DNA from 3 places in the Pseudazoarcus sp. NS34 genome. Region 2 is predicted to be linked to each of the others. Evidence: predicted binding sites of a transcription regulator. Region 2 holds the regulator's gene; each other region holds the start of a gene.
What was found. The regulator HrcA, encoded in region 2, represses chaperone genes, less so after heat shock. The targets are predictions, from matches to a motif close to TNTTAGCACTCNNNGNCNNNGAGTGCTAANA.
Positions count from the first base shown of each region.

Region 1: groES (co-chaperone GroES) is a predicted target of HrcA. The motif match lies at 5,103-5,133, and genes of this name have one in related genera.
Region 3: rpoH (RNA polymerase sigma factor RpoH) is a predicted target of HrcA. The motif match lies at 5,898-5,928, and genes of this name have one in related genera.

Region 1 covers NZ_BAAKIZ010000003.1:575,685-585,590, forward strand. The annotation lists gene AC6H0N_RS12800 (ABC transporter permease) at 1-370, opposite strand, end outside; tRNA gene AC6H0N_RS12805 (tRNA-Phe) at 624-699, opposite strand; gene AC6H0N_RS12810 (sensor histidine kinase) at 746-2,227, opposite strand; gene AC6H0N_RS12815 (response regulator transcription factor) at 2,202-2,888, opposite strand; gene groL (chaperonin GroEL) at 3,035-4,678, opposite strand; gene groES (co-chaperone GroES) at 4,727-5,017, opposite strand; gene AC6H0N_RS12830 (2-hydroxyacid dehydrogenase) at 5,294-6,232, shown strand; gene AC6H0N_RS12835 (LysR family transcriptional regulator) at 6,301-7,194, shown strand; gene gudD (glucarate dehydratase) at 7,498-8,838, shown strand; gene AC6H0N_RS12845 (HpcH/HpaI aldolase family protein) at 8,877-9,671, shown strand; gene AC6H0N_RS12850 (type 2 periplasmic-binding domain-containing protein) at 9,805-9,906, shown strand, end outside.
Region 2 covers NZ_BAAKIZ010000002.1:37,033-46,938, reverse strand. The annotation lists gene carB (carbamoyl-phosphate synthase large subunit) at 1-2,115, opposite strand, end outside; gene carA (glutamine-hydrolyzing carbamoyl-phosphate synthase small subunit) at 2,170-3,312, opposite strand; gene dapB (4-hydroxy-tetrahydrodipicolinate reductase) at 3,477-4,283, opposite strand; gene AC6H0N_RS06525 (outer membrane protein assembly factor BamE) at 4,323-4,709, opposite strand; gene fur (ferric iron uptake transcriptional regulator) at 4,871-5,308, shown strand; gene recN (DNA repair protein RecN) at 5,315-6,994, opposite strand; gene AC6H0N_RS06510 (NAD(+) kinase) at 6,988-7,881, opposite strand; gene hrcA (heat-inducible transcriptional repressor HrcA) at 7,979-9,013, shown strand; gene hemH (ferrochelatase) at 9,064-9,906, shown strand, end outside.
Region 3 covers NZ_BAAKIZ010000001.1:423,230-433,135, forward strand. The annotation lists gene AC6H0N_RS02105 (polysaccharide biosynthesis protein) at 1-608, shown strand, start outside; gene AC6H0N_RS02110 (hypothetical protein) at 605-2,092, shown strand; gene AC6H0N_RS02115 (glycosyltransferase family 2 protein) at 2,102-3,022, opposite strand; gene msbA (lipid A export permease/ATP-binding protein MsbA) at 3,134-4,966, opposite strand; gene rpoH (RNA polymerase sigma factor RpoH) at 5,026-5,871, opposite strand; gene AC6H0N_RS02130 (lipopolysaccharide kinase InaA family protein) at 6,067-6,633, shown strand; gene AC6H0N_RS02135 (lipopolysaccharide kinase InaA family protein) at 6,630-8,831, shown strand; gene AC6H0N_RS02140 (DegT/DnrJ/EryC1/StrS family aminotransferase) at 8,958-9,906, shown strand, end outside.

The DNA of each region.
Region 1 (9,906 bases), on a different contig from region 2:
AGGCCGAACGGATCAGGGACTGCATAAGCAAGCGCATCACATAAACGGAGAGCGGAAGCGGCGTGCCCTTGATCAGAGCCTCTTCGCGAACGAACAAGGTGACGCCGTGCGACGTGGTTTCCATGAGGTAGAACCACACCAGCAGCCCGGTTGCGACATAGGCGGAATAATGCGGAATGCCCTCTCCGCGATGAAACAGAAAAATGAAGGTGCCCGCAAACGCCAGATAGTTGATGAGCAACCACAGGGGGCCAAGCGTGGTACGTCGATGCTGGTCGCCAATGTCTTCCTTGGCCAGCTCCAGCCAGAGATGTCGTAGGCGCAGCCCCTCACGAATGTCACTACAGGCATTGCGCAGCACGGTCAGCATCAACGGGCTATTCCTGCGGGTTCAACAATGGGATGGGCTGATGTCGGGTCGAAGAAACCGCGCCACGCCAGTCGTCGGGCGCTCTTCTGATGGCCGAAGCATAGCACTGCCTCCATGCCGCACTCCCGCCCTAAACAACTCAATGAAAAATTGATTTGCATGAGTGCAAGCGCGCGCTTCCGACCGCAGCACCTACAGCACAAAACAAAAAGCACTTGGCCCGCATTTCGCGGGCCAAGTGCTTTTGAATCTTTGGTGGCCAGGGGCGGAATCGAACCGTCGACACGCGGATTTTCAATCCGCTGCTCTACCAACTGAGCTACCTGGCCAAAGAGAGGCCGCATTATAGCCCAATCGAGCCATTCGTCAATTGCCTCAGAACCATCCACCACGAGAATTCGGGTGGGTCGGAGCATGGCGCAGGCCGGGGTGTACGAAGCTGACGCGGGCCAGTGTGCCCTGCCCTTCGGGGACGTCTTCGAGGCGCACGGTGGCGCCGTGCAGGTCAGCGATTTCACGCACGATGGGCAGGCCGAGGCCGGAGCCGTCTTCGCCGCTGTCGAGCACGCGGTAGAAGCGCTCGAAGACGCGGCCGCGGTCGTCTTCGGGGATGCCGATGCCGGAGTCTTCCACCTCGACCACCGGCACACCGCCCTCGCTCAATATGCGCGCGGTGACGCTGCCGCCGCGCGGGGTGTATTTGATGGCGTTGTCGATGAGGTTCTTGAACATCTCGCGCAACAGCACGATGTTGCCTTCGACCAGCGCGGTGCCGGCTTCGCCCTCCACGCCGAAGTCGATGTGCTTGGCCAGTGCGCGCGGGAAGAGTTCGCCGGCCACGTCGCGCACGACAGCATCGAGATCCACCGGTTGCATGGAATAGACGCGCTCCGAGCCGGCCTCGGCGCGCGCCAGCAGCAGCAGCTGGTTGATGAGGTGGGTGGCGCGCTCAGCGCTGGCGGCGATGTGGTCGAGGGAGCGGCGCAACTGCTCGGGGTCGGTTTCGTCCTGGGCGAACTCGGTCTGCGTCTTGAGGCCGGTGAGTGGCGTGCGCATCTGATGCGCAGCATCGGCAATGAAGCGCTGCTGGGCCTGCATGTTGGCATCGAGCCGCGCCATCATGTCGTTGAAGGCAATGATCAGCGGCCGAGCCTCTTCCGGCACGCTGGACGGCTCGATCGGTGACAGGTCGGTTGGCCTGCGCCGCGCAATGCGTTCCTGCAGACGGTTGAGCGGCGCAATGCCGCGCGACAGGCCGACCCACACCAGCACCACCGCCAGCGGAATGATGGCGAACTGCGGAAACAGCACTTCGGTGACCACGCGCGAAGCGAGATTGCTGCGCTTGTTGAGCGTCTCAGCCACCTGCACCAGCACCAGCGGCTCTTCCGGCCGCGTGGGCTGAAGGAACTGATAGGCCACGCGCACCTGCTCGCCGTGCACGTATTCGTCACGGAACAGCACGGTTTCGGGAATGATTTCCAGCGGCGGCGCGGCCTGCGGCAGCTCGCGGTCGCCGTTGGCCAACTCACCGCCGGAAACGGCCACCTGGTAGTAGAAGACGTCGTCCCGATCGGAGCGGAACAGCACGCGCGGCGAAGCGGGAAAATCCACCCACACCACGCCGTCGATGACCTGCACCAGCCTGGTGAGCGCACGCACGTTGTCGGCCAGCACCAGGTCGTAGGGCTGGTTGGCAATGTTGTCGGCAACGTTGTGCGTGAAGATGATCGAGATCGGCCACAGCACCAGCAGCGGTGCGAGCAGCCAATCGAGTATCTCGCCGAACAGCGAATTGGGCGGTTGCTGCTTGGCCGTAGCCGAGGCCTGCTTAGGCCTTCTGCGCCGCAGCCTCATCCTTGTGCTCCAGACAGTAGCCAAGGCCGCGAACGGTCACGATGCGCAGATCGGTGTCTTCGAGCTTCTTGCGCAGGCGGTGCACGTAGACCTCGATGGCGTTGTTGGAGACTTCATCGCCCCAGCCGCACAGGTGGTCGACGAGTTGATCCTTGCTGACCAGGCGCCCGGCCTTGAGGATGAAGACTTCGAGCAGACCGACTTCGCGCGCGGAGAACTCCACCACTTCACCGTGGATACGCACCACGCGGTCGGCCTGATCGTATTCGAGCTGGCCGAAGCCGATGCGCCGCGGCTGGCCGGTGCCGCGCCGCGTCAGCGCGCGCACGCGCGCTTCGAGCTCGGGCAGGGCAAAGGGTTTGGTGAGGTAGTCGTCGGCACCGGCATCGAGCCCGGCAACGCGGTCATCCACGCCATCCTGCGCGGTGAGGATCAGCACCGGCGTGGCCGACTTGCGCGCCCGCAGGCGTTTGAGCACATCGAGGCCGGGCAGTTTGGGCAGCCCCAGATCGAGGATCAGCAGGTCATACGATTGCGAGGCCAGCGCGGTGTCGGCGTCCAGTCCGTTCGCAACGTGATCGACGGCGTAACCGCCGCGCCCCAGGGTGCGGGACAGGCCGTCGGCAATGACGTGGTCGTCTTCGGCAAGCAGGATGCGCATGGAACCCTCTCGGTGCAGTCAGGCGAGCATCTTCACCGATTGCACGGCAACAGTCGAGCATGCCGGCACGCCCATTGCACATGCGCGACACAAAAGAAAAGCCCCGCTTGCGCGGGGCTTTTCGGGCACTGCGAATGCAGGGCAAATTACATCATGCCGCCCATACCACCCATGCCACCCATGCCACCCATATCCGGCATGGCGGGCTTGTCTTCGGCGATCTCACCGATCATGCAATCGGTGGTGAGCATCAGAGCCGCGACGGAAGCCGCGTTCTGCAGCGCGGTGCGCTCGACCTTGGTCGGGTCCAGCACGCCCATCTCGACCATGTCGCCGTACTCGCCGGTAGCAGCGTTGTAGCCGAAGTTGCCCGTGCCATTGACGACGGCATTGACGACCACGGAGGGCTCGTCACCGGCGTTGGCAACGATCTCGCGCAGCGGCTGCTCGAGTGCGCGCAGCACGATCTTGATGCCAGCGTCCTGATCGTGGTTGGCACCCTTGAGCTCGCCCAGCATGGAGCGTGCGCGCAGCAGCGAAACGCCGCCGCCCGGGACAATGCCTTCTTCCACTGCAGCGCGGGTAGCGTGCAGGGCGTCTTCGACGCGAGCCTTCTTCTCTTTCATTTCCATTTCGGTAGCCGCACCCACCTTGATCACGGCCACACCGCCAGCCAGCTTGGCGACGCGTTCCTGCAGCTTCTCGCGGTCGTAGTCCGAGGTGGCTTCCTCGATCTGGGCACGGATCTGCTTGACGCGGCCTTCAATGCCGTCACCCGAACCAGCGCCGTCGATGATGGTGGTGTTGTCCTTGGCGACTTCGATACGCGCAGCCTGGCCGAGTTGCTCCAGCGTGGCGTTTTCCAGCGTCAGGCCGACTTCTTCGGCGATGACCTGGCCACCGGTCAGGATGGCGATGTCTTCCAGCATGGCCTTGCGACGGTCGCCGAAGCCCGGAGCCTTGACGGCGCAGGTCTTGAGGATGCCGCGAATGTTGTTCACCACCAGGGTGGCCAGCGCTTCGCCTTCGACGTCTTCGGCGATGATCAGCAGCGGACGGCCGGCCTTGGCAACCTGCTCGAGTACCGGCAGCAGATCACGGATGTTCGAGATCTTCTTGTCGAACAGCAGCACGAACGGGTTTTCCAGAACAACCATCTGGCGGTCCGGATTGTTGATGAAGTACGGGCTCAGGTAGCCACGGTCGAACTGCATGCCTTCAACGACGTCGAGTTCGTTGTTCAGCGACTTGCCGTCTTCAACGGTGATGACGCCTTCCTTGCCGACCTTTTCCATGGCATCGGCAATGATCTGGCCGATGTCGCTGTCGGAGTTGGCGGAAATGGAACCGACCTGGGCGATTTCCTTGGCCGTGGAGCACGGCTTGGACAGCTTGGCCAGCGCTTCGCAGGTGGCGATCACGGCCTTGTCGATGCCGCGCTTGAGGTCCATCGGGTTCATGCCGGCGGCAACGTACTTCATGCCTTCGCGCACGATCGACTGGGCCAGCACGGTGGCGGTGGTGGTGCCGTCACCGGCGATGTCGGAGGTCTTGGAAGCAACTTCCTTGACCATCTGCGCGCCCATGTTCTCGAACTTGTCCTTCAGTTCGATTTCCTTGGCGACCGAAACACCGTCCTTGGTGACGGTCGGCGCGCCGTAGCTGCGCTCGAGCACGACGTTGCGGCCTTTCGGGCCGAGGGTGACCTTGACGGCGTTGGCGAGGATGTTGACGCCGGCGACCATACGATCGCGCGCGGAATCACCAAATTTGACTTCTTTAGCTGCCATGTGAACTAACTCCTTGAATTCGTTTGAGTAACAGGACGCGAGAGAGGCTTAGCCCTCGACCACGCCCATGATGTCTTCCTCGCGCATGACGAGCAGCTCGTCGCCATCGACCTTCACGGTCTGGCCGGCGTACTTGCCGAACAGCACCTTGTCGCCAGCCTTCACGGCCATGGCACGCACGCTGCCGTCTTCCAGGATCTTGCCGTTACCGACGGCAACGACCTCGCCCTGGTCCGGCTTCTCACCGGCGGAATCGGGAATCACGATGCCGCTGGCGGTCTTGCGCTCGGCTTCGAGGCGCTTGACGATCACACGGTCATGCAAGGGACGGATTTTCATCGTTCTACTCCTGTACGGGTTCAAGCAACGCGGGCCACATGGCCCGCTCAGAAATCGAAACACCGGAAATCCGGCGGCTGGCGACTGTTAGCACTCATCACCAGCGAGTGCTAATAATAGGGACGAGGTGTTGCGAATTCAAGTCGCGGACCAAATGAAATTTTCAGCCCGCGCATGTGGCCGTATGCTTCTGCGCGTCTGGCCTGTCACGGATTGCATTTCGCAGCCCGCCTTCATCGAGACTCCGGCCTCACAGACCACTAGCGACTGAACCCGATGACCCCACACGTACTGCAGACCGGTCCGCTCTCGCCAAAGCTTGATGCGGACCTGAATACCCACTTCCACATCCACCCGCTGTGGCAGGAAACCGACCCCGCCGGCTACCTGCGCGAGCACGGCGCACGCTTCGCCGGCGTGGCAACCTCCGCGCCGGTCGGCGCTTCGACCGAGCTGATCGCGGCGCTGCCGGCGCTCAAGGTGATTTCCTGCCGCGGCGTGGGGCTCGACAGGATCGACCTGGCGGCAGCCCGCCAGCGCGGCATCGCCGTCAGCGGCACCTTCGGCGTGCTGACCGACTGCGTTGCCGACCTGGCCTTCGGGCTGGTGCTGGATGTGGCGCGCCGCCTGTCGGCGGCCGACCGCTTCGTGCGGGATGGGCGCTGGCTCGACGAGAAGTACCCGATGACCCGCCGTGTCAGCGGCAAACGGCTGGGCATCGTCGGTCTGGGACAGATCGGCCGCGCGATTGCGAAGCGCTCGACCGGCTTCGACATGGAAGTGCGCTATCACAACCGCAAGCCGGTCGCGGATGCGCCGCATGCCTTCGAGCCCTCGCTTGCGGCACTGGCGCAGTGGGCGGACTTTCTGATCGTGACGGTGGCCGGTGGCGCATCGACGCACCACCTCATCTCACGCGAGGTGCTGCAGGCACTCGGCCCGGACGGCTTTCTGATCAACGTCGCGCGCGGCAGCGTGGTGGATCAGCCCGCTCTGGTCGACGCGCTGACGGAAGGCAACATCGCCGGCGCCGGTCTGGACGTTTTTGCCGATGAGCCACAAGTACCCGAGGCGCTGCTCACGCTCGACAACGTTGTGCTGCTGCCGCACGTGGGCAGCGGCACGGTCGAGACACGCACCGCCATGGAAGACCTGGTGCTGGCCAACCTGAAGGCCTTCTTCGAGACCGGCAAGCTCCTCACGCCGGCTATCTGAGACGCTGCGGTTGCATGCACGCCGAATCGCTCCAACAATGGGGCGCCCAAACCGCAAGGCGGTCGCCCATGTTCGAGATCAGTCAGCTGCGCTGCTTCGTCGCCGTCGCCGAAGAGCTGCATTTCAGCCGTGCGGCCGAGCGCCTGAACATGACGCAGCCGCCACTGAGTCGCCAGATCCGGCTGCTGGAACATCACGTCGGCACGCAGTTGCTGGAACGTACCAGCCGCAACGTGCGGCTCACCGCCGCGGGCCGGGCCTTTCTGCCCGACGCGGCACGCATCCTGCGCATGGCCGAAGAGGCTGCCGCGACAGCCCGCCGCGTCGCCAAGGGCGAGCTGGGAACGCTGTCCATCGGCTTCACGGCCGCCTCCGGCTACAGCCTGCTGCCGCAGGTGGTGCGCCATCTGCGTGAGCTCTCGCCGGGTATCTCGCTGACCCTCAAGGAACTGGTCAGCCGCAGCCAGCTCGACGCGCTCGACGCCGGCCAGCTCGATGTCGGGCTGCTGCGCCCGCATGCGGAACACGGCGAACTCGATACGGTGGCGCTGGCGCGCGACGGGCTGGTGCTCGCCATTCCCGAGCGGGAAGCGGCCAACTGGCCGGAGCAGCCGGTGCCGGCCGACCTCAGCGGCCGGGCGTTCCTGATGTACTCGCCCTACGAGGCGCAATACTTCTACAACCTGCTGAAGAGTCTGTTCGACCGGCAGGGCGTGGTGCCCGACATCATCGAATATGTCGCCCAGATCCATACCATGCTGGCCCTGGTGCGCTCCGGCGTCGGCGCCGCGGTCATCCCGGAAGCCGCCACGCGGCTGCAGTTCGAGGGCACCGTGCTGCGCCGCCTGAAAACCGTGCCGGCCCGCCCGGTGGAAACGGTCTGTTCCTGGCGCACGGACAACGAGAACCCCATTCTCGGCATCTTCAAGACGCTCGTCCTGCCGCAGTTCATCGGCCGCTGAAGCCGGCCATCAATTCAATACTTGAATTCTTCCAGTCATCAGTTGATTTGCTCTTGAATTGATCTGATCCGAGGATTGCTCCTTACAAGAGAGCGTCATACCCGGCAACGGGCCCGACGCCAGAACACCAGGAGACAGCCATGCATCACCTCTGCACACGCCATGCGTGGGCGGCCGCGTCGCACGCGCCCCGCCCTGCCAGCCGGCCTGCATTCCCTGCCTGCGTCGCCACTCCGTCTCCCGCCTGCGCGTGACGGCGCCCTGCTGCCTGTCCGCGTCGTACCCACTTTTCAGACATCGCCCATGAACACTCGAATCTCCGGCACACCGAGCATCACCGAGCTGCGCGTCATCCCGGTCGCCGGGCAGGACAGCATGCTGCTCAACCTGAGCGGCGCGCACGGCCCGTGGTTCACGCGCAACGTCGTGCTGCTCACCGACAGCGCCGGCAACACCGGCCTGGGCGAAGTGCCCGGCGGCGAAGCCATCCGCAAGACCATCGAAGACGCGCGTCCGCTCATCGTCGGCAAGACGCTGGGGGACTACAACGCCGTGCTCAACGCCATGCGCACGGCGTTTGCCGACCGCGACGCCGGTGGCCGCGGCCTGCAGACCTTCGACCTGCGCACCACCATTCACGCCGTGACGGCGGTCGAATCCGCCCTGCTCGACCTGCTCGGCCAGTTCATGAACGTGCCGGTGGCGGCCCTGCTCGGCGAAGGCCAGCAGCGCGACGCGGTGGAGATGCTCGGTTATCTGTTCTTCATCGGCGACCGCAACAAGACCACGCTGGACTACCGCTCGGAAGCGAACGCCGACAACGCCTGGTTCCGCCTGCGCAACGAAGAAGCGCTCACTCCCGAGAGCGTGGTGCGCCTGGCCGAGGCCGCGCACGAGCGCTACGGCTTCAACGATTTCAAGCTCAAGGGCGGCGTGCTGGCCGGTGAGGCGGAGGTTGAGGCCATCCGCGCGCTGCACGCACGCTTCCCCGAGGCGCGCGTCACGCTCGACCCCAACGGCGGCTGGCTGCTGAAAGACGCCGTGCGTCTGTGCCGCGACCTGCATGGCGTGATGGCTTACGCCGAAGACCCCTGCGGCGCCGAGGAAGGCTTCTCGGGCCGCGAGGTGATGGCCGAATTCCGCCGCGCCACCGGCCTGCCCACCGCTACCAACATGGTCGCCACCGACTGGCGCCAGATGGCCCACTCGATCCAGCTGCAGTCGGTCGACATCCCGCTCGCCGACCCGCACTTCTGGACCATGCAGGGCTCGGTGCGGGTGGCCCAGCTGTGCCAGATGTTCGGCCTGACCTGGGGCTCGCACTCGAACAACCACTTCGACATCTCGCTGGCGATGTTCACGCACGTCGCGGCCGCCGCGCCCGGCAAGGTCACCGCCATCGACACGCACTGGATCTGGCAGGACGGCCAGCGCCTGACCAAGGCGCCGCTGAAGATCGAGAACGGTCTGGTGCGCGTGCCGGAGCAGCCCGGCCTGGGCATCGAGATCGACCTGGATGAACTGGAAAAGGCGCATCAGGCCTACCGCAACATGGGCCTGGGCGCCCGCGACGACGCGGTCGCGATGCAGTTCCTGATCCCCGGCTGGACCTTCAACAACAAGCGCCCCTGCCTGGTGCGCTGACCCCCACCCCGAACGCTGCAACCCGGAGACACCGAATCATGCGCGAGAACAAACTGCGAAGCATCTGGAAGGCCGGCGGCGCCGCCGTGAATGGCTGGCTGGCCATCCCGAACGGCTTCTCGGCCGAAACCATGGCCCACCAGGGCTGGGATTCGCTGACCATCGACCTGCAGCACGGCCTGATCGACTATCAGTCGATGGTCGGCATGCTGCAGGCCATTTCGACCACCTCGACCGTGCCGGTGGTGCGCGTGCCCTGGCTGGAGCCGGGCATTCTGATGAAGGCGCTCGATGCCGGCGCCTACGGCCTGATCTGCCCGATGGTGAATACCCGCCAGGACGCCGAGAACCTGGTGGCCTGGACCAACTACGCGCCGCGCGGCAGACGCAGCTTCGGCCCGGTGCGTGGCTTGCTCTACGGCGGCGCGGATTACCTGCAGCACGCCAACGACACGGTGGTGGCCTTCGCCATGATCGAAACGGCGCAAGCACTGGACAACCTCGACGACATCCTCTCGGTCGAGGGGCTCGAAGCCATCTACATCGGCCCGGCCGACCTGTCGCTGGCGCTGGGCTGCACGCCCACCTTCGACGACGTCGACCCGAAAGCCGCCGAGGCCTTCGACTACATCCTGTCGCGCGCCAAGGCCCACGGCAAGATCGCCGGCATCCACAACGGCGCGCCAGCCGCCGCGCTCAAGCGCATCGAGAAGGGCTACCAGTTCGTCACCATCGGCTCGGACGCGCGCCTGATGGCGGCCGGCTCGCAGCAGGTGCTCGGCGCCATGCGCGAGGGCATGCCCGGCGCGGTCGCCACGGCCGGCGGCTACTGAACACGCATCAAGCGATTTTCAGGAACGGGAGCAAGCGCGACCAAAGCAGTCACGCCTCTCCCGCCCGAAGAAGCGGCGGCGTCTTCCCTACCGCCAACTTGCGCAGCAACGCATCACGAGGAGACTTCAAACAATGAAAAAGCTGACCATCGCAATGAGTCTTGCGGCATCCGCCTTCGCCGCAGGCGTCACGGCACCGGCCTTTGCGGCCGACAGTGCCCTGCCCAACAACGTA
Region 2 (9,906 bases):
CGGATAGCCGATCTCGGCCGCCAGACGCACGGCATCTTCCGGCGTGCGAGCGGTGCGGTTCGGCGGCTGGCGCAGGCCGAGGTCCTGCAGCAGCTTCTGGAAGCGCTCACGGTCTTCCGCAGCGTCGATCATGTCCGGGCTGGTACCGATGATCGGTACGCCGTTGGCTTCAAGGGCACGTGCGCGCTTGAGCGGGGTCTGCCCGCCAAACTGCACGATGACGCCCTCGGGCTGTTCGATGTGCACGATCTCGAGGATGTCTTCCAGCGTGATCGGCTCGAAGTACAGACGGTCGGACGTGTCGTAGTCGGTCGAAACGGTTTCCGGGTTGCAGTTGACCATGATGGTTTCGTAACCATCGTCGCGCAGCGCGAGCGCAGCATGCACGCAGCAGTAGTCGAACTCGATGCCCTGACCGATACGGTTCGGGCCGCCACCAAGGACCATGATCTTGCGGTTCTTGGTGGGCATGGCCTCGCACTCGTCCTCGTAGGTCGAATACATGTAGGCGGTGGAGGTGGAGAACTCGGCCGCGCAGGTATCGACACGCTTGTACACCGGGCGTACGCCCAGCGCGTGGCGGTGCAGGCGCACGGCGGTCTCGTCCGACCCCAGCAACTTGGCCAGACGGCGGTCGGAAAAGCCCTTGCGCTTGAGGCCGCGCAGGTCTTCCGCGCCAAATGCCTTGAGCGAGCGCCCCGAAAGGGTCTTCTCGGTCGCGACGATGTCTTCGATCTGCGCCAGGAACCACGGATCGATCTTGGTCAGGTTGAACACCTGCTCCAGCGTGTAGCCCTCACGGAAAGCCTGGCCGACGTACCAGATGCGCTGGGCGCCCGGATAGATCAACTCGTGCTCGAGGTCTTCACGATCGGTCTCGACTTCATCCAGGCCATACACGCCGACTTCGAGGCCGCGCAGCGCCTTCTGGAATGATTCCTGGAAGCTGCGACCCATGGCCATGACTTCGCCGACCGACTTCATCTGCGTGGTCAGGCGGTCGTTGGCCTGCGGGAATTTCTCGAAGGCGAAACGCGGGATCTTGGTGACGACGTAATCGATCGACGGCTCGAACGCGGCCGGGGTCGCGCCGCCGGTGATGTCGTTCTTCAGCTCGTCGAGCGTGTAGCCAACAGCCAGTTTGGCTGCCACTTTGGCGATCGGGAAGCCGGTGGCCTTGGAGGCCAGTGCGGAGGAGCGCGAGACACGCGGGTTCATCTCGATGACGATCATGCGACCGTCTTTCGGGTTGATCGCGAACTGCACGTTGGAGCCGCCGGTATCCACGCCGATCTCGCGCAGCACCGCAATCGAGGCGTTACGCAGGATCTGGTATTCCTTGTCGGTCAGCGTCTGCGCCGGCGCAACGGTGATGGAGTCTCCGGTATGCACGCCCATCGGGTCGAGGTTCTCGATGGAGCACACGATGATGCAGTTGTCGGCGCGGTCGCGCACGACTTCCATCTCGAACTCTTTCCAGCCCAGCAGCGACTCTTCGATCAGCAGTTCGTTGGTCGGGCTCGCCTCGAGACCGCGTTTGCAGATCTCCTCGAACTCTTCCATGTTGTAGGCGATGCCGCCGCCGGTGCCGCCGAGCGTGAAGCTCGGGCGGATGATCACCGGGAAGCCGATGCCGCCTTGCACCTGCTGCGCTTCCTCGAAGCTGTGTGCAATTCCGGAACGCGCTGAACCGAGACCGATCTTGGTCATCGCGTCCTTGAACTTGAGGCGGTCTTCAGCCTTGTCGATGGCGTCACGCGACGCACCGATGAGTTCGCAACCGTATTTCTCGAGCACGCCATGCTTGGCCAGATCGAGCGCGCAGTTCAGCGCGGTCTGACCACCCATGGTCGGTAGCACCGCATTGGGGCGCTCTTTGGCGATGATGCGCTCGACGACCTGCCAGGTAATCGGCTCAATGTAGGTCACATCAGCCGTACCCGGATCGGTCATGATCGTGGCCGGGTTGGAGTTGACCAGAATGACCCTGTAACCCTCTTCACGCAGCGCCTTGCAGGCCTGCGCACCGGAGTAATCGAACTCGCACGCCTGGCCGATCACGATGGGGCCTGCGCCGATGATGAGAATGCTTTGAATGTCTGTGCGCTTGGGCATCAGCTGACCTCGGTATTACCAAAAAAGTGGCAGCCGCGGCTGCCACCGAATTTCTTACTTTCCGGCTTCGAGCATCTTCACGAAGCGGTCGAACAGGTACGACACGTCATGCGGCCCCGGGCTCGCCTCAGGGTGCCCCTGGAACGAGAAAGCCGGCGCGTCGGTACGCGCAATGCCCTGGTTCGAACCATCGAACAAGGACGAGTGCGTAACCTTCAGGTTGGCCGGCATGCTGGTCGGGTCGACCGCGAAACCGTGGTTCTGGCTGGTGATCAGCACCTGCCCCGTCTCGATATCCTTCACCGGGTGGTTGGCGCCGTGATGGCCGAACTTCATCTTCAGCGTCTTCGCACCGGAAGCCAATGCCAGCAACTGGTGTCCCAGACAGATGCCAAAGGTCGGCACCTTGGCGGCGACGATTTCGCGGATTGCCGCAATCGCGTAATCGCACGGCTCCGGGTCGCCCGGACCGTTGGACAGGAACACGCCGTCCGGCTTCATCGCCAGCACATCGGCAGCCGGCGTCTGCGCCGGCACAACCGTAAGGCGGCAGCCACGGCTGGTCAGCATGCGCAGGATGTTGTGCTTGACGCCGTAATCGTAGGCAACCACGTGAAAGCGCGGATTGGCGGGCTGCGTATAGCCTTCGCCCAGCACCCATTCACCTTCGGTCCATTCCACGATCTCACTGGCAGACACGACCTTCGCCAGATCCATGCCGGAAAGACCGGAAAAGCCGCGTGCCGCCGCCAGCGCCGCCTCGACATCAGGCGTCTGCCCCGCCGCAGCGGTGACGATGCAACCGCCCTGCGCGCCTTTCTCGCGCAGCACGCGGGTCAGCTTGCGGGTGTCGATGTCGGCAATGGCAACGATGTTCTCGGCCCTGAGATAGGCATCGAGCGTCTGTTCGGAACGGAAGTTCGACGTCAGCAACGGCAGGTCGCGAATGACCAGACCTGCTGCATGGACGCGATAAGCTTCGGCATCCTCTGCGTTGACACCGGTATTACCGATATGTGGGTAGGTCAGCGTGACGATCTGTCGGCAATAACTGGGATCCGTCAGGATTTCCTGATAGCCCGTCATCGAGGTGTTGAACACCACCTCGCCAACAGTGGTGCCAACGGCACCGATTCCCTTGCCATGAAAGACCGTACCGTCGGCGAGAGCCAGTACAGCGGACGGAAACACAGCCACGTAAAACTCCTGATTCAGGCGATGACAGGAGGCAGCGGACGCCACCTCCATACGTGAAAAAAACGGGACAAGCCTGTCTAGGCCGATCCCGCTGTCGAATTCGCCGAATTATAGCGTTCGCGGGCATTCCACGCAAACGCCAAAGCCCTCCCCGCGGCCTGCGATCAACGCAAACCGAGCACGTCCTGCATGTCGAAAACGCCGCGCTCATGTCCAGCCAGAAAATGCGCCGCGCGCAAGGAGCCAAGCGCATACGGCATACGGCTGCCGGATTTGTGGGTGATCTCGATGCGCTCGCCAAGGCCGGCAAACAGCACCGTGTGGTCACCCACGACGTCGCCGCCACGAATCGTCGAAAAACCGATGGTCTCGTTCTTGCGCTCACCGGTGACGCCCTCACGACCGTAGATCGCGCAATCATCCAGATCGCGCCCCAGCTCACGCGCGACGATTTCACCCATGCGCAGGGCCGTGCCCGACGGCGCGTCGATCTTGTGCCGGTGGTGCGCCTCGGTGACTTCGATGTCGTATCCGGAGTCAAGAATCTGCGCCGCCACTTCCAGCAGGCGAAATACTGCATTGACGCCCACCGCCATGTTCGGCGCGAACACGACCGGGATGTGCTCACCCGCTTCGGCGATGACCCGCTTTGCGTCCGCGGAAAAACCGGTGGTACCGATCACCACCGCCGTGCCCAGCTCCCGCGCCAGGGCGAGGTGTTCCAGCGTGCCTTCAGGGCGCGTGAAGTCGATGACGCAATCAGCGGCGGCAATCGCCGCGCGCGCGTCGTCGGTGATCTTCACGCCGCAAGGAGTACCCAGAAATTCACCTGCATCACGACCGATGAAGGCTGAATCTCGATGATCGAATGCCGCAACCAGCTCGGCCTGCGGATCGTTCAAGGTGGCCTCGACCAGCATCCGGCCCATGCGTCCGGACGCCCCCGCGATAGCAATGCGGCGTTGCGTCATGCTTGAAACCTCAGAAATTCGGGAGTCTGTCGCAGCCGATCAGCGGCTGCGGGAGGAAGGCACTTCGACTACACGGTTGCGCTGGGTCGGCGTCTCTTGCGCCGAGCCATCGTCGGCCATGACGTCGCCTTCGACGCTGTTGAGCTTGTCGTCGACGAAAAACAGGCTGAGCCTGCGCGTCTGCGGCTCATCCCAGCCTTCCGTGAAACGGTAGACGTAGTCCCAGCGGTTCTCACGGAACATGTCGACCACCAACGGGGAACCCAGGGCGAAACGCACTTGATCGCGCGTCATGCCCTTGCGCAACTGGGCGACCATTTCCTGGTCAACATAATTGCCCTGGCGCACGTCGATGCGATAGGCGCTGCACCCGGACACAAGCAGTGCACCGGCAAGAAACAACACGGGAACGGTAATCGAGCGCATGAATCGCCTTTAGCGGTTTCGGAGACGCGCCGGCGCGTCATTCTCTTCACAGGGCAAAAAATATATCATAGGCCGCAAGCCCGCGCTGAGTCGCCATGCGCCTGTGATGGTCGCACGCCGTGATGATGCGGCTTGATAACAATAACGAGAGGCAGGAATCCATGTCAGACAATTCCCAGAACCTGAAAAACATCGGTCTGAAGGCCACCTACCCGCGCCTGCGCATTCTGGACCTCTTCCAGCACACCGAAACACGCCACCTGACCGCCGAAGACGTCTATCGCCTGCTCATTTCCGACGGCATGGATATCGGCCTGGCGACGGTATATCGCGTGCTGACTCAGTTCGAGCAGGCCGGCCTGCTGGAGCGCCACTATTTCGAAGCTGGCAAGGCGGTGTTCGAACTCAATGAGGGCGGTCACCACGACCATCTGGTCTGCCTGCAGTGTGGCGCAGTCGAGGAATTCTTCGACGCTGAAATCGAGAAACGCCAAGAGCGAGTGGCCCATGAGCGCGGTTTTGAGGTCAAGGAGCACGCGCTCTATCTGTACGCCAACTGTCTGCGCAAGAACTGCCCGAACGACGAAAAAAGCAGCTGAACGGCGTCACGCAGCGCGCGAACGCCCGTTCGCGCGCGCCAGCATCTCGTCGGCGTGACCGAGTGTCTTGTCGGTGATCTCCAGACCGCCGAGCATGCGCGCAATCTCTTCCACACGCCCACCTCGATCCAGCGGCGTCACCGCACTCAACACCTCGCCATCCGCCTGCACCTTGGCGATGTTCCACTGCCAATCGGCGCAAGCCGCCACCTGCGGCAAGTGGGTCACGCACAGCACCTGACGATCCGACCCAAGACGCTGCAGCAACTGCCCGACGCGCTCGGCAACCGCGCCGCCAATACCCACATCAACCTCGTCGAAGATTAGTGTCGGCACGGCCGCGTCGCGACTGGTCATGACCTGGATGGCCAGCCCGATACGCGACAATTCGCCGCCCGACGCGACTTTGGCCAACGGCCGCAAAGGCTGATTGGGGTTTGCCGCCACGCGGAATTCAACGTCCTCCAACCCATGCGATCCGCCCTGCTCGCGCGGCAACAAGGCCACCTCGAAACTGCCGCCGGCCATCGCCATGGTCTGCATCGCCTCACTGACCTCACGCGACAGGCGCTCAGCCGTCGGCTTGCGCTGTGCCGACAGCTTGCGGGCCACAGCCTCCCAGCTTTTACGCGCCTCAGCCTCGGCTGCGGCCAGACGGGCCGGATCGGCCCGCTCTTCGAGCTGGGTCAGCTCCTGCTTCCACTCCGCCAGCACGTCGGGCAGCGCCTCAGGCTGCACGCGATGCTTGCGCGCGATGTCGGTAATGGCGGCAATGCGCGCTTCGACCTCGTGCAAGCGCGCCGGGTCGAGATCGAGCTTTTCCTGATAGCGCCGCAGACCATGCGCGGCCTCATCGACCTGGATCAACGCACCAGCGACCAGATCCCGCACCTCTGCGAGTTCGGCGTCGAGTTCCGTCATGCCTTCGATGCGCGCAGCAACATGGCCGAGCATGGAACTGATCGAAACTTCACCGTCTGCAATCGCGCCGAGCGCTTCTGCGCTGCCCTCGATCAGGCCCGCGGCGTGACCGAGGCGGCGCTGCTCAGTATTGAGCTCGACCCACTCCTCCGGCCGGAAATCGATTTTCTCCAGCTCTTCGATCTGCCACACCAGCAGTTCGCGCTGACGCTGTGTTGCGGCGGCGTCGCTGTCAGCGGCCTCACGCTGACGAGCGATGCGCTGCCAGGCGCGATGCAGTTCCGCGACCTCTGCCGCGAGCGCTCCCGCGCCGGCATGGGAATCGAGCAGCGCGCGCTGTGCGTCGCCGCGCAGCAAGGCGTGATGGGCATGCTGGCCATGAATATCGGCCAGCCACTCGCCGGCTTCACGCAATTGCGTGAGCGTGACCGGCACACCGTTGATCCAGCCCCGCGAGCGGCCGCCAGCGTCGACAACCCGGCGCAGCAGGATCATGTCGTCGTCCGTCGGCAGATCGCTGTCCGCCAGCCACTGCATCAACGGGCTATCCGTGGGCAGATCGAACTCGGCAACGATATCGGCCTTGTCCTGGCCTGTGCGCACCGTAGAGCCGTCGCCGCGGTCGCCGAGCGCGAGACCCAGCGCGTCGAGCAGAATGGACTTGCCGGCGCCAGTCTCGCCGGTGAGTGTGCCGAAGCCCGATTCGAACTCGAGTTCAAGCCGGTCGACAATGACAAAATCGCGGATGGTCAGGCGTCTCAGCATGGGGGCGTGCTCGGCGCAGCGCTCCAGTGGAGCTTCTCGCGCAACATGGCAAAGTAGCTGTAACTCTCGGGGTGCAGCAGGCGAATGGTGCCGGGCGCCCGCGCGATGCTCAAGCGGTCGCCGGGACAGGCATCGAAGCGCTCGTGACCGTCAAAGAAGATCCCGCCGTCGTGCGGGCCCAGCAGTTCGATTTCAATACGGCAGGTATCCGGCAGTGTCACCGGCCGTGCTGTCAGCGCGTGCGGCGCAAGCGGCACCAGGGCGATGCAATGCACTGTGGGATGAAGAATCGGGCCGTTGGCCGACAGCGAATAAGCCGTCGAGCCGGTCGGGGTAGACACGATCATGCCGTCGGAGCGCTGGGTGTAGACGTACTCTCCGTCCACGCTGACGTTGAACTCGATCAGCCGCCCCGACTCGCCCTTGTTCAACACCACGTCGTTGAAGGCCGACATGCGTTTCATCACCGTGCCATCGCGCGTCACTGCCGCATCAAGCATGAAACGCTGCTCTTCCTGGTAGCGCCCTTCGAGAATGTTGCCCAGATGCCGCACGGCCTCGTCCCGGCTGATGTCGGTCAGGAAGCCGAGCCGCCCGCGATTGACACCGACCAGCGGCACACCGCTGTGGCCCAGGGTTCGCGCCGCGTGCAGCATGGTACCGTCGCCGCCGAGCACCACCACCAAGTCGCACGAGCGGCCAATGGCCGCGTAGTCGTGCGCCTCGCAACCGGGGCACAGGCTACCGATGGAACTGGCCGTCCCCTCCTCGATCCACACGGACAGGCCGCGTGCGGTAAGAAACGTGGCAAGCTCAAGGATCGCATCCTCGACGCCGGGGTCCTGGTACTTGCCGACGAGCGCGACCGTGCGGAAGGCATTTTTCATGCGCGGATTAAACCACAATCGCTGAGGCGCCCGGCGATCTCGACAGGGCTCTACTGCGTCCTGAATAATGCATGCTGAACGACACCACGAAGGCGACATGACCCAACCCACGCTCGACGCTCGCGCACAGATCCTGCTCAAGACGCTGATCGAACGCTATATCGAGGAAGGCCAACCGGTCGGATCGCGCACGCTGTCCAAACACTCCGGGCTCGAGCTGTCGCCAGCCACAGTGCGCAACGTCATGAGCGACCTTGAGGAAATGGGCTTCATCACCAGCCCGCACACCTCGGCCGGCCGCATGCCGACCTCGCGTGGCTACCGCTTCTTTGTTGACTCGCTGCTCACGGTGCAGCCCATGGAGCGCGCGCGCATCATGGAATTGCGCGGCCACTTGCTGCCGGATCAGCCGCAACGCCTGATCAGCTCGGCCTCGCATCTGCTGTCCAGCCTCACACATTTCGCCGGCGTGGTGGTCAGCCCGCGCCACGAAACCGTGCGCATCCGCCAGATCGAATTCGTGCGCATTTCGGACGCACGCATCCTGCTGATCATCGTCACCACCGCCGGCGACGTGCAGAACCGCATCCTGCACACCAAGCGCAGCTACACGCCAGGGGAGCTGACCGAAGCCGGCAACTATCTCACCGCACACTACGCCGGCCAGGCCTTCGAAGAGATGCGCAATCGCCTGCAAGGCGAACTGCAGCAACTGCGCAGCGACATCTCCGAGCTGATGAGCGCCACCGTTGAAGCCAGCGGCGATCTGGCCGACTCGCCGGACAGCTACGTGCTGTCCGGCGAAACCAACCTGCTCGATGTCGAAGACCTGTCGTCGAACATGGGCCGCATTCGCGAGCTGTTCAAGCTCTTCGAGCGCAAGACCGGGCTGATCCAGCTGCTCGACCTGTCCAACCGCGCCAACGGCGTTCAGATCTTCATCGGCAACGAATCCGGCATGGAAGAGCTCGACGGCTGCAGCGTCATCACCGCCGGCTACGAAGTCGACGGCAAGGTGGTCGGCTCGGTCGGCGTCATCGGCCCCACGCGCATGGCCTACGACCGCGTGATCCCGATCGTCGATATCACCGCCCGCCTGCTCTCGAACGCCCTCTCGCACAGCAACGACTGAGCGCCGCCACGCTCTCACCCGCCTCCCACGCACCGCAAGGATTCCATCGCATGGCCCGCTACTGGACCGAACCCGCCTACACCCACGGCACGGTGCCGAAAACCGGCGTCCTGATCGCCAACCTCGGCACGCCGGAGGCGCCGACCGCGCCGGCACTGCGCAAATACCTGAAGCAGTTTCTGTCCGATCCGCGTGTGGTCGAGATCCCACGCCTCGTATGGTGGCCGATCCTCAATGGCATCATCCTGACCTTGCGCCCGAAGAAGTCGGCCGCCAAGTACGCCACGGTGTGGACCAATGAAGGTTCGCCGCTCAAGTTCCATACCGAGAAGCAGGCCAAGCTGCTCGCCGGACAACTGCTGCACAACGGCCACGGCCAGATCGTGGTTGATTGGGCCATGCGCTACGGCGAGCCGTCCATCCCGGCTGCAATGAACCGCATGCGCGCCGCAGGCTGTACGCGCATTGTCGTGCTGCCGCTGTATCCGCAGTACGCCGCCAGCACCACCGCCAGCGTCATGGATGAAGTCGCCCGCTGCATCACCCACTGGCGCAACCAGCCCGAAATCCGCATCGTGCGCAGTTTCCAGGACCACCCCGGCTACATCGCCGCACTCGCTGCCAGCGTGCGTGAGCACTGGCAGGCCAACGGCCAGCCAGACAAACTGGTAATGAGCTTTCACGGCATCCCGCGCCGCTCACTCGACCTGGGCGACCCGTATCACTGCGAGTGCCACAAGACGGCCCGCCTGCTCGCCGAAGCGCTGGAACTGCCGCGCGAGCGCTGGCAGATCACCTTCCAGTCGCGCTTCGGCAAGGCCGAGTGGCTTCAGCCCTACACGGAACCGACCCTGCAGAAGCTGGCCCGTGAAGGCCTCAAACGCGCTGACGTG
Region 3 (9,906 bases), on a different contig from region 2:
CCGAGATGATCCTGCAAGCGTTCACCGCCGACGCCTTGGCCCAGGGGCAGTCCTCCACCCGCTTCAGCATGGTGCGTTTCGGCAACGTACTCGACTCATCCGGCTCGGTTGTTCCGCTGTTCCGTCGGCAGATTCACGGCGGCGGCCCGGTCACCGTCACGCACCCGGACGTAACCCGCTATTTCATGACCATCGACGAAGCCGCCCAGCTGGTGATCCAGGCCGGCGCGATGGCGCGCGGTGGCGACGTCTTCGTGCTCGACATGGGTACGCCGGTGCGCATCACCGACCTGGCCCGCCGCATGATCGAACTGTCCGGCCTGATCGTGCGCGACACGGCGCATCCGGACGGCGACATCGAGATCACCTATACCGGCCTGCGCCCCGGCGAAAAGCTATTCGAGGAATTACTGCTGGGCAACGACACCGAAGCCACCGCTCACCCGCGCATCCTGCGTGCGCACGAAGCTCACCCGCAACTCGCGCAGCTCGAAATTGCGCTCGATGAAGTCGCCGCGACAGCCCTCAACGGCGACGCCGCACAGGTCCGCGAGGCCTTGCGTGCGCTCGTGCCCGAATACACTCCGGCGACGGCCCAGACCGCATGAACGAACACAAACCTCTCCCGACTCGTCTTCGCGCACTGGCCAGCAGGCTGGACCCGGCATGGATGGCGTTCTGCGCCAGCCTGCTGCTTTCTGTGATTGCAATCTCGGGCAGCGTCGCACCGAACAACGACGGCATGCTGTACGTCGAGGCTGCGGTGGCCTTCCAGCAAGACGGGCTGGCCGCCGCGCGCTCGATCTTCGATTGGCTGGCTCTGCCGGTGCTGATCGCCACGCTGTCTTCGTTGAGCGGTCTGGAGGCCCAGGCAGCGGCCCACGTGCTGTCCTCGCTGCTGCTGGCCGGCACCTGCGCAATGGTCGTGCTGTGCGCGCGGGAACACTTTCCGCAAGCGGGCTGGGCTGCTTTCGCCATCGCCATCGCCTTGCCCTCGCTCAATGCCTACCGCGACTACATCATGCGCGAGCCGGGGGCATGGTGCTTTGTGCTGCTGGGGCTCTGGCTGGTCTTGCGAGCGGCGCGCAGCAGCTCGTTGCTGCCGCTGATCGGCGCGCAAGCAGCCATCTGCGTGGCGGCGCTGTTCCGACCGGAATGCCTGATCTTCCTGCTCGCACTGCCATTGTTCGAGTTGACCCGCGTCCGCGGAAGCCGCGTGGCAATGCGCGTAATAGTGTCTTCAGCAGGCCTGGCAGCGGGCGCAGCGGGGCTGATCGCGCTGTGGGTGGCGGGCGAACTGGCGCCGGGCAGCCGCCTGGCAGTACAGATTGCTTCGGCCAACCCCGCCCACATCCTGCAGGACCTTCGCGCGGGAGCCGAAGCCCTCGCGGGTTCGACGCTCAACAAGTATTCGGCGGACGAGGCAGGCACCATCCTGTTCTTCGGGCTGCTGTCGATCCTGCCGATGAAGTTCATCGGCAATCTCGGCCTGTTCTGCATTCCTGTGGCCTACACCCTGCGCGTCGAGCCGCCCCGTGCGCTGCTGCGCCAGACCGCGCTTTTTGCGTGGGCCTTCGCGCTGTATGCGTTGGTGCTGCTGGTCTTTCTGTTCAACAGCTTCTTCCTGACATCGCGCTACGTTGCCCTGCTGAGCTTGCTGAGCTTACCGATCGCCGCGCTGGGCCTGCACGCGCTGATGGCGCGAGGTAGGTGGACGCGCCGGATCATCATCACGCTCATCGCGCTGTTCGCCATTTCCCACGTCGTATCGCTCAGCCCTCCGAAGACGCGTTACACCGACAGCGCTCAGTGGATTCGCGCGCAGGCCCTGCCGGCCGAGCGGATCTACTTTGAACAGCCGACCGTGGCCTACCTGGCCGGCATGGGTTATAGCCAGCGACCCAACGCCGGCCTGGCCGATCGCGACCGGGCGGCCGCTGCGCGAGGGCGCGTGGACCATCTGGTGTTGTCCGGCAAAGCCGACGACGTGGCCGAGCAGCAATGGGCCGCCTCGCAGGGACTGACGCTGATGAAGGAGTTTCCGGACCGGCGGGGCCGCGCGATCCGTATCTACCGCCGCACGGGAGGCTAAACGCCCCCGTCAGCCGCGCACGAAGGTGAGAACCACGCGCTTGAGGGTGTTGGCGTCGAGTACGCTGCCGGCGCGGCTGTGGAAGGCTGCGGCGTAGTACTGGCGACTTTCGCGGTAGCGCCCGCTCTTGAACAGCACGCCGGCAATCGAACGCAAGCGCTCGGCGCGGTACAAGGGTTCGAGGTGCCGCAAGGCTTCCGGCATGTGCTGCGCATCGAACAGCAGGTCGACCGGCCTGAGGCCCGTTGCGAGCACCTTGTCGGCCTGCTCGCGCACGCGCGCAGCATGATCATGGATGCGGCACACGAGGTCATCGATGGCGATCGCGCAGTGCTGGGCGATGACCTTTCCGATCATCACGATATCGGTGTTGTTGCGCAGCCCATCGGGGTAGCGGAAACGCTGCAGCAGCTCGCGCGGAATGACGCTGCTGCAGTGCTGCAGGCCGGTCAGCTTGCGCAGCAGGAACAAGCGCAGACGCGCTTCGGCATCCGCCGGCGCAGCGACCGCCAAGCGACGCCGTTCGCTGTCATCCTGGCCGACCGACACATATCCGCCATAAAAAATGCACGACTCAGCTTCAGGCCCGGCGGCGTCGATGTGACGTGCGAATGCTTCCAGCGCACCGGGCAACAACTCGTCATCGGCGTCGAGGATGCAGACGAAGCGCCCACGTGCGCGTGCGATTCCATCGTTATAGGCACTTGCCTGCCCGCCGTTCTCCCGGCGAATGCTGGTGATGCGTCCAGCATAGGCGCGCAAGCGCTCAGGCGTATCGTCAGTCGAGCCGTCATCGACGACGACAATCTCGTAGTCGTCCAGGGTCTGGCCGAGCACGGAATCAATCGCTCTGGGCACGAAGCGCCCGTAGTTGTACGTCGCAATGACTACGCTGAAGAGTGGCTCGGGGACCAGGACGTCTGTCGGCATCTAAGGGCGGCTGAATGAAGGTGAACGGGGGTGCGGACGGGCGTCCGGCTCAGCCGAGCCTAAACGGGCTGCGCAGTAGGATGTCGATTTTTACACGAAGACACATCGCCATCACTGCGCCCTCAGCCCGCCTTCCCCATCTTCGCGGAACTGCACCGCATGCAGCCGCGCGTAGTGGCCGTCGCGCTCCAGCAGCTCGGCATGCGTACCGCGCTCAACGATGCGCCCCTGGTCCATCACCAGGATCTGGTCAGCCTTCTCGATGGTCGATAGACGGTGCGCGATCACCAGCGTGCTGCGGCCGCGCATGACCTGATCCAGCGCAGCCTGAATATGGCGCTCGGACTCGGTATCCAGCGCGGAAGTCGCCTCGTCGAGAATCAGCACCGGAGCGTCCTTGAGCATGGCGCGCGCAATGGCCAAACGCTGACGCTGTCCGCCGGAGAGCAAGACGCCGTTCTCGCCAACCAGCGTATCGAAACCCTGCGGCAGCCGGTCGATGAATTCACGCGCATAGGCCATTTCGGCGGCATGCTCGACCGCTTCACGCGGCTCGTCATCGAGATCACCGTAAGCGATGTTGTTGGTCACGGTGTCGTTGAACAGGGTGACGTGTTGCGTTACCAGCGCGATGTGACGGCGCAGATTCTGCAAGGTGTAGTCCTCCACATCCACGCCATCGAGCAGAATCTCGCCCTGATCGTGGTGATAGAAGCGCGGGATGAGGCTCGCCAGCGTGGTCTTGCCACTGCCCGAACGCCCGACCAGTGCGACCATCTGGCCCGGCTCGATGGTGAAGCTGACATCGTCGAGCACCTGCGTATCGTGGCCTGGATAGCGGAAACTCAGCTTGCGTACCTCGACGCGACCCTCGACGCGCTCGCGCTCGACCGTGCCGGTATCGGGCTCCACCGGCTCGTCGAGCTGCTCGAAGATACTCTCGGCGCCGGCCAACCCTTTCTGGATCGTGGCGCTGACTTCCGACAGCTGACGGATCGGCTTTGGCAGCAGGCCGGCCGCGGTGATGTAAGCGACCAGATCGCCAGCCGATGAGTCGCCGCGCAGCAGCAGCACGAGAAACAGCAGCACCGCCATCGCGCTATAGGTCACGAACTGCAAAGAAGGGGTGAAGGTGGCGCCGAGCTTCACCATCTTCAGCTGCTTCTTCATGTTGTCGGCACTGGCATCGCGGAAACGCGCGGACTCATAGTCCTCGCCACCGAAGCTGCGCACCACGCGGTAGCCCTGAATCGTTTCGGAGGCGACATGCGTAACGTCACCCATGGCTTCCTGAATCTTGCGGCTCTGCTTGCGGAACTTGCGGCTGGCGCTGGTCACCATGACGCCGATCAGCGGCAGGATGGCCACCATCACAAGGGTCAGCTTCCAGTTCATCCAGAGCAGGAAGCCGAACAGAAAAATCACCGACAGCCCTTCACGAACAACCGTCTTGATGGCGTCGGTGGCTGCACCGGTGACCATCGTCACGTTGTAGGTGATGCGCGAGATCAGGTGGCCGGAGTTGTGCTGGTCGAAATACCCGTTGGGCAAGCGCAGCAGGTTGTCGAACAGCGTACGACGCAATGAATCGACCAGCCCCAGCGAGACCCGCGCGATGTAGTAGCTACCAAGAAAGGAACCGACGCCCTGCCACAGCGCGATGAATACCAGGAACAGCGGCACGGCATGCAGGAACTGCATGCCGGAGAACAGCGGAATGCCGGGCATCACCGCGGCATCCGGGTCCATCAGGCCGTCCACGAAGAACTTCAGCACCGCCGCCATCATGGGCTGCGACGAAGCGAAGATCAGGAAACCAAACAAGCTCAGCGCGAACCACCCAATGAAGGGCTTCACGTAGCCAAGCAGCCGCAGGTAGATCCTGAGGGAGGATGCGTTCGGGGGAGATTCGGAGCGCGCCTTGGGCGCGTTGAGGGATTTCATCGTGCGCCGGATGTTAACACGGACCTCCGTCGCGCGCGGGCGGAGGTCCGTACGGTCTGTCAGGCCGCGATCAGACCGCGCATCTTCTGCATGGCCTTGGCTTCGATCTGGCGGATACGCTCGGCCGAAACGCCGTACTCGGCGGCCAGTTCATGCAGCGTGGCGCCGCCGTCCTCGACCAGCCAGCGACGGCGCACGATGTCGCGGCTGCGCTCATCCAGACTGCCGAGCGCATCGTGCAGGCCCTCGTCGCACAAGCGTGCCTGTTCGGCCTGCTCGAGCACTTCGGAAGGCTCGGCATGCGGATCGGGCAAATAGGCGATCGGGGCAAAGGCATCATCTTCGTCCCCGGAGCCCTCCAGCGGCATGTCGCGCCCGGTCAGACGGGTTTCCATCTCGACCACCTCCTCGGGCTTGACGCCGAGCTTTGCCGCCATGGCATCCACATCGTCACGGCTCAAGGTATTGCTGTCGGCCTTCATGCTGCGCAGGTTGAAGAACAGCTTGCGCTGCGCCTTGGTCGTCGCGATCTTGACCAGACGCCAGTTGCGAATGATGTACTCGTGTATCTCGGCCTTGATCCAGTGGATCGCAAACGACACCAGCCGCACGCCGCGCGTTGGATCGAAGCGCTTGACGGCCTTCATCAGGCCAATGCTGCCCTCCTGAATCAAATCCGCGTGCGGCAGGCCGTAACCGAGATAGCCACGCGCAATCGACACCACCAGCCGCAGGTGCGACATCACCAGCTGACGCGCCGCATCCACATCACCCTCATCACGCAACCGGGTCGCCAGCGCGCGCTCTTCCTGCTCGCTCAGCAGCGGAATGCGATTGACCGACTGAATGTACTGGTCGATGCTGCCAGCGGCAGCCGGAACGGGAAAAGACAAGGCGTGAGTCATGTTTGTCCAACCTCCTGTGCGGGGCATTTTAGCACTCGATACTTAGGAGTGCTAAGACCCCGTCAGGTTCCCGTCCTCTGCGGACACACATCCGTTCGCGCGAGACGGTAGACTGCTCGCTGCTTCGACACCTCTTCGAAAAATAGCTTGAAACATATCTCTCAAGACGCATGGATGGAATTGCGCTGCGGCGCAGTGTCCGTGGAAAAAGACGGCCACGGCGAAAAAGTCCTGCTGCAGCCCGATGGCACGTACATCAAGCTCTTCCGTCGGAAGCGCCTGCTCTCCTCGGCCGCATGGAACCCTTATGCGCAGCGCTTTGCCGACAATTCGGGGGCGCTGCAACGGCGGGACATTCCCTGCCCCCAGGTGATCGAAATTTATCGCATCGGCGAGATCGCTCGCGATGCCGTGCATTACCACCCGCTGCCCGGCGAGACGCTGCGCGAGCTGCTGCAGAAGCCGATGGAAGCCATCGATCGCGCTTATCTGCGCATCGCGCTCAATCTGTTCGTGCGCCGGCTGCACGATCTGGGCATTTATTTCCGCTCGCTGCATCTAGGAAACATCGTGATGATGCCCAGCGGCGAACTCGGCCTGATCGACATCTCAGACCTGCGCGTGCATCGGCGTCCACTCAGCATGTTCTGGCGTAAGCGCAACCTCAACCGCATGGAAGGCTTGCCCGAAGAGCGTGAATGGCTCGACCGCAACGTCATTCTCGACCCCAGCCACAAGCCACCGATCGGCCGCCTCAAGTGAAACCCACGCTCAAACACTTTCTGCTGGCCAACCTATCGGCCCTGCTGCGCGGTCGCTTCTTCATGCGCAAGGGGCATCTGCCGCCGACCGGACATCGCGTGCCAGACGGTTTCGCCGGTGTCGGCGTCGCTACCAACGCCGACCCGGCTACCGATGAGGCCGTCATCCGCATCCTGCGTGAAGCCGGCATCCGCCGCGTGCGGCTGGACTTCACCTACGGAGATGGCGACAACTACGTCGCGCGCTTTCTCGAAGCGCTGATCGCCGCCGATTTCGATGTAATGCTGCATCTGGTGCAGCCTGCCGAGGCCGCGCGGGCCATGCCGGCGGCGGACGCTGCCGAAGCATGGCGAAATTTCGTTTCCGAAACGCTGGAGCGCTTCGGTTCTCGCATCGGGATGCTCGAAGCCTGCTCGACGGTCAACCGCAGACGCTGGGCCGGCTATTCGCTGGAAGGCTTCCTCGCGACCTGGCAGGTCGCCCACGAGGAAACGCGCAAGCGCGGCATCACGCTGGCTGGCCCAAGCGTGACCGATTTCGAACCGGTCTGGAACGTCGGGCTGCTGCGCCTGCTGCGCGACCGCAAGCTGCTACCCGACATCCACACCGACAACCTGTTCTCCGAGCGCTGCACCGAGCCCGAGCGCTGGGATCACAAGATCCTCGGCCACACGCTCGCCCCGCTGATACGTTTCAACCTGATCCGCAAGGCCCGCCTGCTGCAGCGTATCGGCGCGGACTTCGGCGTGCCGCGCCTGATGTCGCCCGCCGCGTTCTGGACCCTGCCGCGCATCGAACGCTTCTTGCCCGACAGCGAACAAAAGCAGGCTGATTACCTGTCGCGCTACATGGTGCTGTGCGCCGCCTCGGGCGCACTCGAAGCCGCCTGGTGGGGGCCGTTGGTATGCCATCGCGAGGGGCTGGTAGATGACGGAGAGTTTGCGTACCCGAAGCTCGAACGCATCACGCACTACGCCAGCGTCGACGGCCAACCTGACGCCTTCCGGGCACGGCCCGCTCTTGCAGCCTTTGCAACGTTCTCGCGCACCATTCCCGGCTGTCACTATGAAGGCCGCTTGAGCAATAGTGACGGCCTCGAAGTCCATGCCTTCCGCAACTCGGAAAAGCTGATCCACGTAGCATGGACAACGAATGGCCTCGCCGCCGCGGCTTGCGACCTGTACTCAGCTGACGACCTCGACGCAGCAAGTGCCCTCACGCGTGACGGAGAACCCCAGCTACGCCCTCCTTCACTGATCTCTGAAAAGCTGGTCTACCTTGCTTGGCCAGCAACGCGCCACGTGTCAATACTCGCCTCGGCTGCTCCATTGCCAAACGTGCGCATCCACCGACACGACTCAAGGGTCTTGCACTATGTGCGTGATGCGGCGTGGCACGGCATGGTGCTTGCCGACTCCACAAGCGACGCTGAGCACCTGATCGAAGCGCTGCACCCCACCCGAACGCATCCTCCAGCCGGACGCCAACAGGGCGCAATGCGCTTTGCGCGCAACGTGATCTGGAGCGTACCGGACCCCCGCTCGCCTGAACGAAAACTGGTTCTCAAACAGCCAGTAAAGCATCATCTGCATAAGAAACTGCTCGACCGCCTCAAGCCGTCCAAGGCGCTACGCAGCTGGAACGGCACGATCGAACTGCAGCGGCGCGGAATCCGCGCCGCACCACCCGTGGCTTGGTTTGAGCAGCGGCCACTGCAAAGTCTTACCGGCAACAGTTACATCTGTGAGCACGTCGAAAGCTCCATCCCGGTCAGCCTTGCCTTCGCCTCGATCAAACGTGGCAAGCCCGCTCTGGATATCGCGCCCGAACTCCTGTTCGCAGCACTCGCCCGCTTTGTGTGCAACATGCATGACCGGGGCGTGTACTTCCGCGACCTATCCGGCGGCAACATCCTGATCCAGCAGGACGGCGAGACATTGCGCTTCAACCTCATCGATACAGGCCGGATTACCTTGCATCCAGGGCGCACTCCTCAGCACGAACGCCTGCAGGACCTGATCCGCGTTTGCCACAAATTGCACGAACGGGGACGAGAGAGCTTCATATCCCATTATTTCTCGGTCAGTAGCGGCGAGCCCGGCTGGCGTCTGCGGACCGGCATTTTCCTCTATGACCGCAAGTCCTCGCTCAAGCGAAGACTGCGCAAGAGCGCGCTTTATAAGCGGCTCAAGTTCTAAGCATGCCTTCTACCCCCTCGCTTATACCGCAGCAATCAAAACTCAAGTAATCTCGCAACTCGACCCGCGCGCGCCGGACCTACTCAAGGGCTGGAGGCGAGCGCATCATTCCGGCTTTGTGAGCGCATGACTTCCGACCCCCGCCCGCTCTTCGTAACACGCCCACTGCTACCTCCACTGGAGCAGTTCCTCCCCTACATCGAACGAATCTGGCAAAGCGGCGCACTGACCAATTGCGGCCCCATGCACGCGGGGCTGGAAGCTGCTCTCTGCGACCGACTCGGCATCGGCCGCCTGGCGCTTTTCGCGAACGGGACGTTGGCGCTCGTAACTGCCTTACAAGCGCTTCGGGTCACGGGCGAAGTCATAACGACACCCTACTCATTCGTAGCCACTTCGCACTCTCTGCTCTGGAATGGGATCAAACCGGTTTTCGTTGACATCGACCCGCACACTTTCAACATCGACCCGAAGCGCATTGAGGCTGCTATAACGCCGCGCACTACCGCGATCGTACCGGTGCATTGCTATGGAAGACCGTGCGACACTGCCGCTATCCAAGCGATCGCTGATCGATACAACCTTCGGGTCATCTACGATGCAGCTCACGCTTTCGACATTACAGACGCCGGCGGTAGCGTACTACGCCATGGAGACATGAGCGTCCTTAGCTTTCACGCCACTAAGGTGTTCAGCACCTTTGAGGGCGGAGCCATCATCTGCGCTTCAGACAAGATGTACCAACACCTGAACAACCTTAAAAATTTCGGAATCGAGGACGAAGTATCGGTAACGTCTCTCGGCATCAACGGCAAGATGTGCGAAATATCAGCTGCCTTCGGATTGCTGCAGCTAGAGCATATCGACGCCGCACTGGGAGCGCGCCGTCGCATCGCTAAATGTTATGCGGAGGCGCTCAAGGGCATTGGAGGAATTGAAGTTCCCGACTGGAACACCGCAGCCGAGAACAATGCTGGCTACTTTCCAGTTCTGGTGACCGAGCATTTTCCGCTCACGCGCGATGATCTCCACTCGCGCCTACGTGCCGCGAACATTTTCACCAGACGCTACTTCT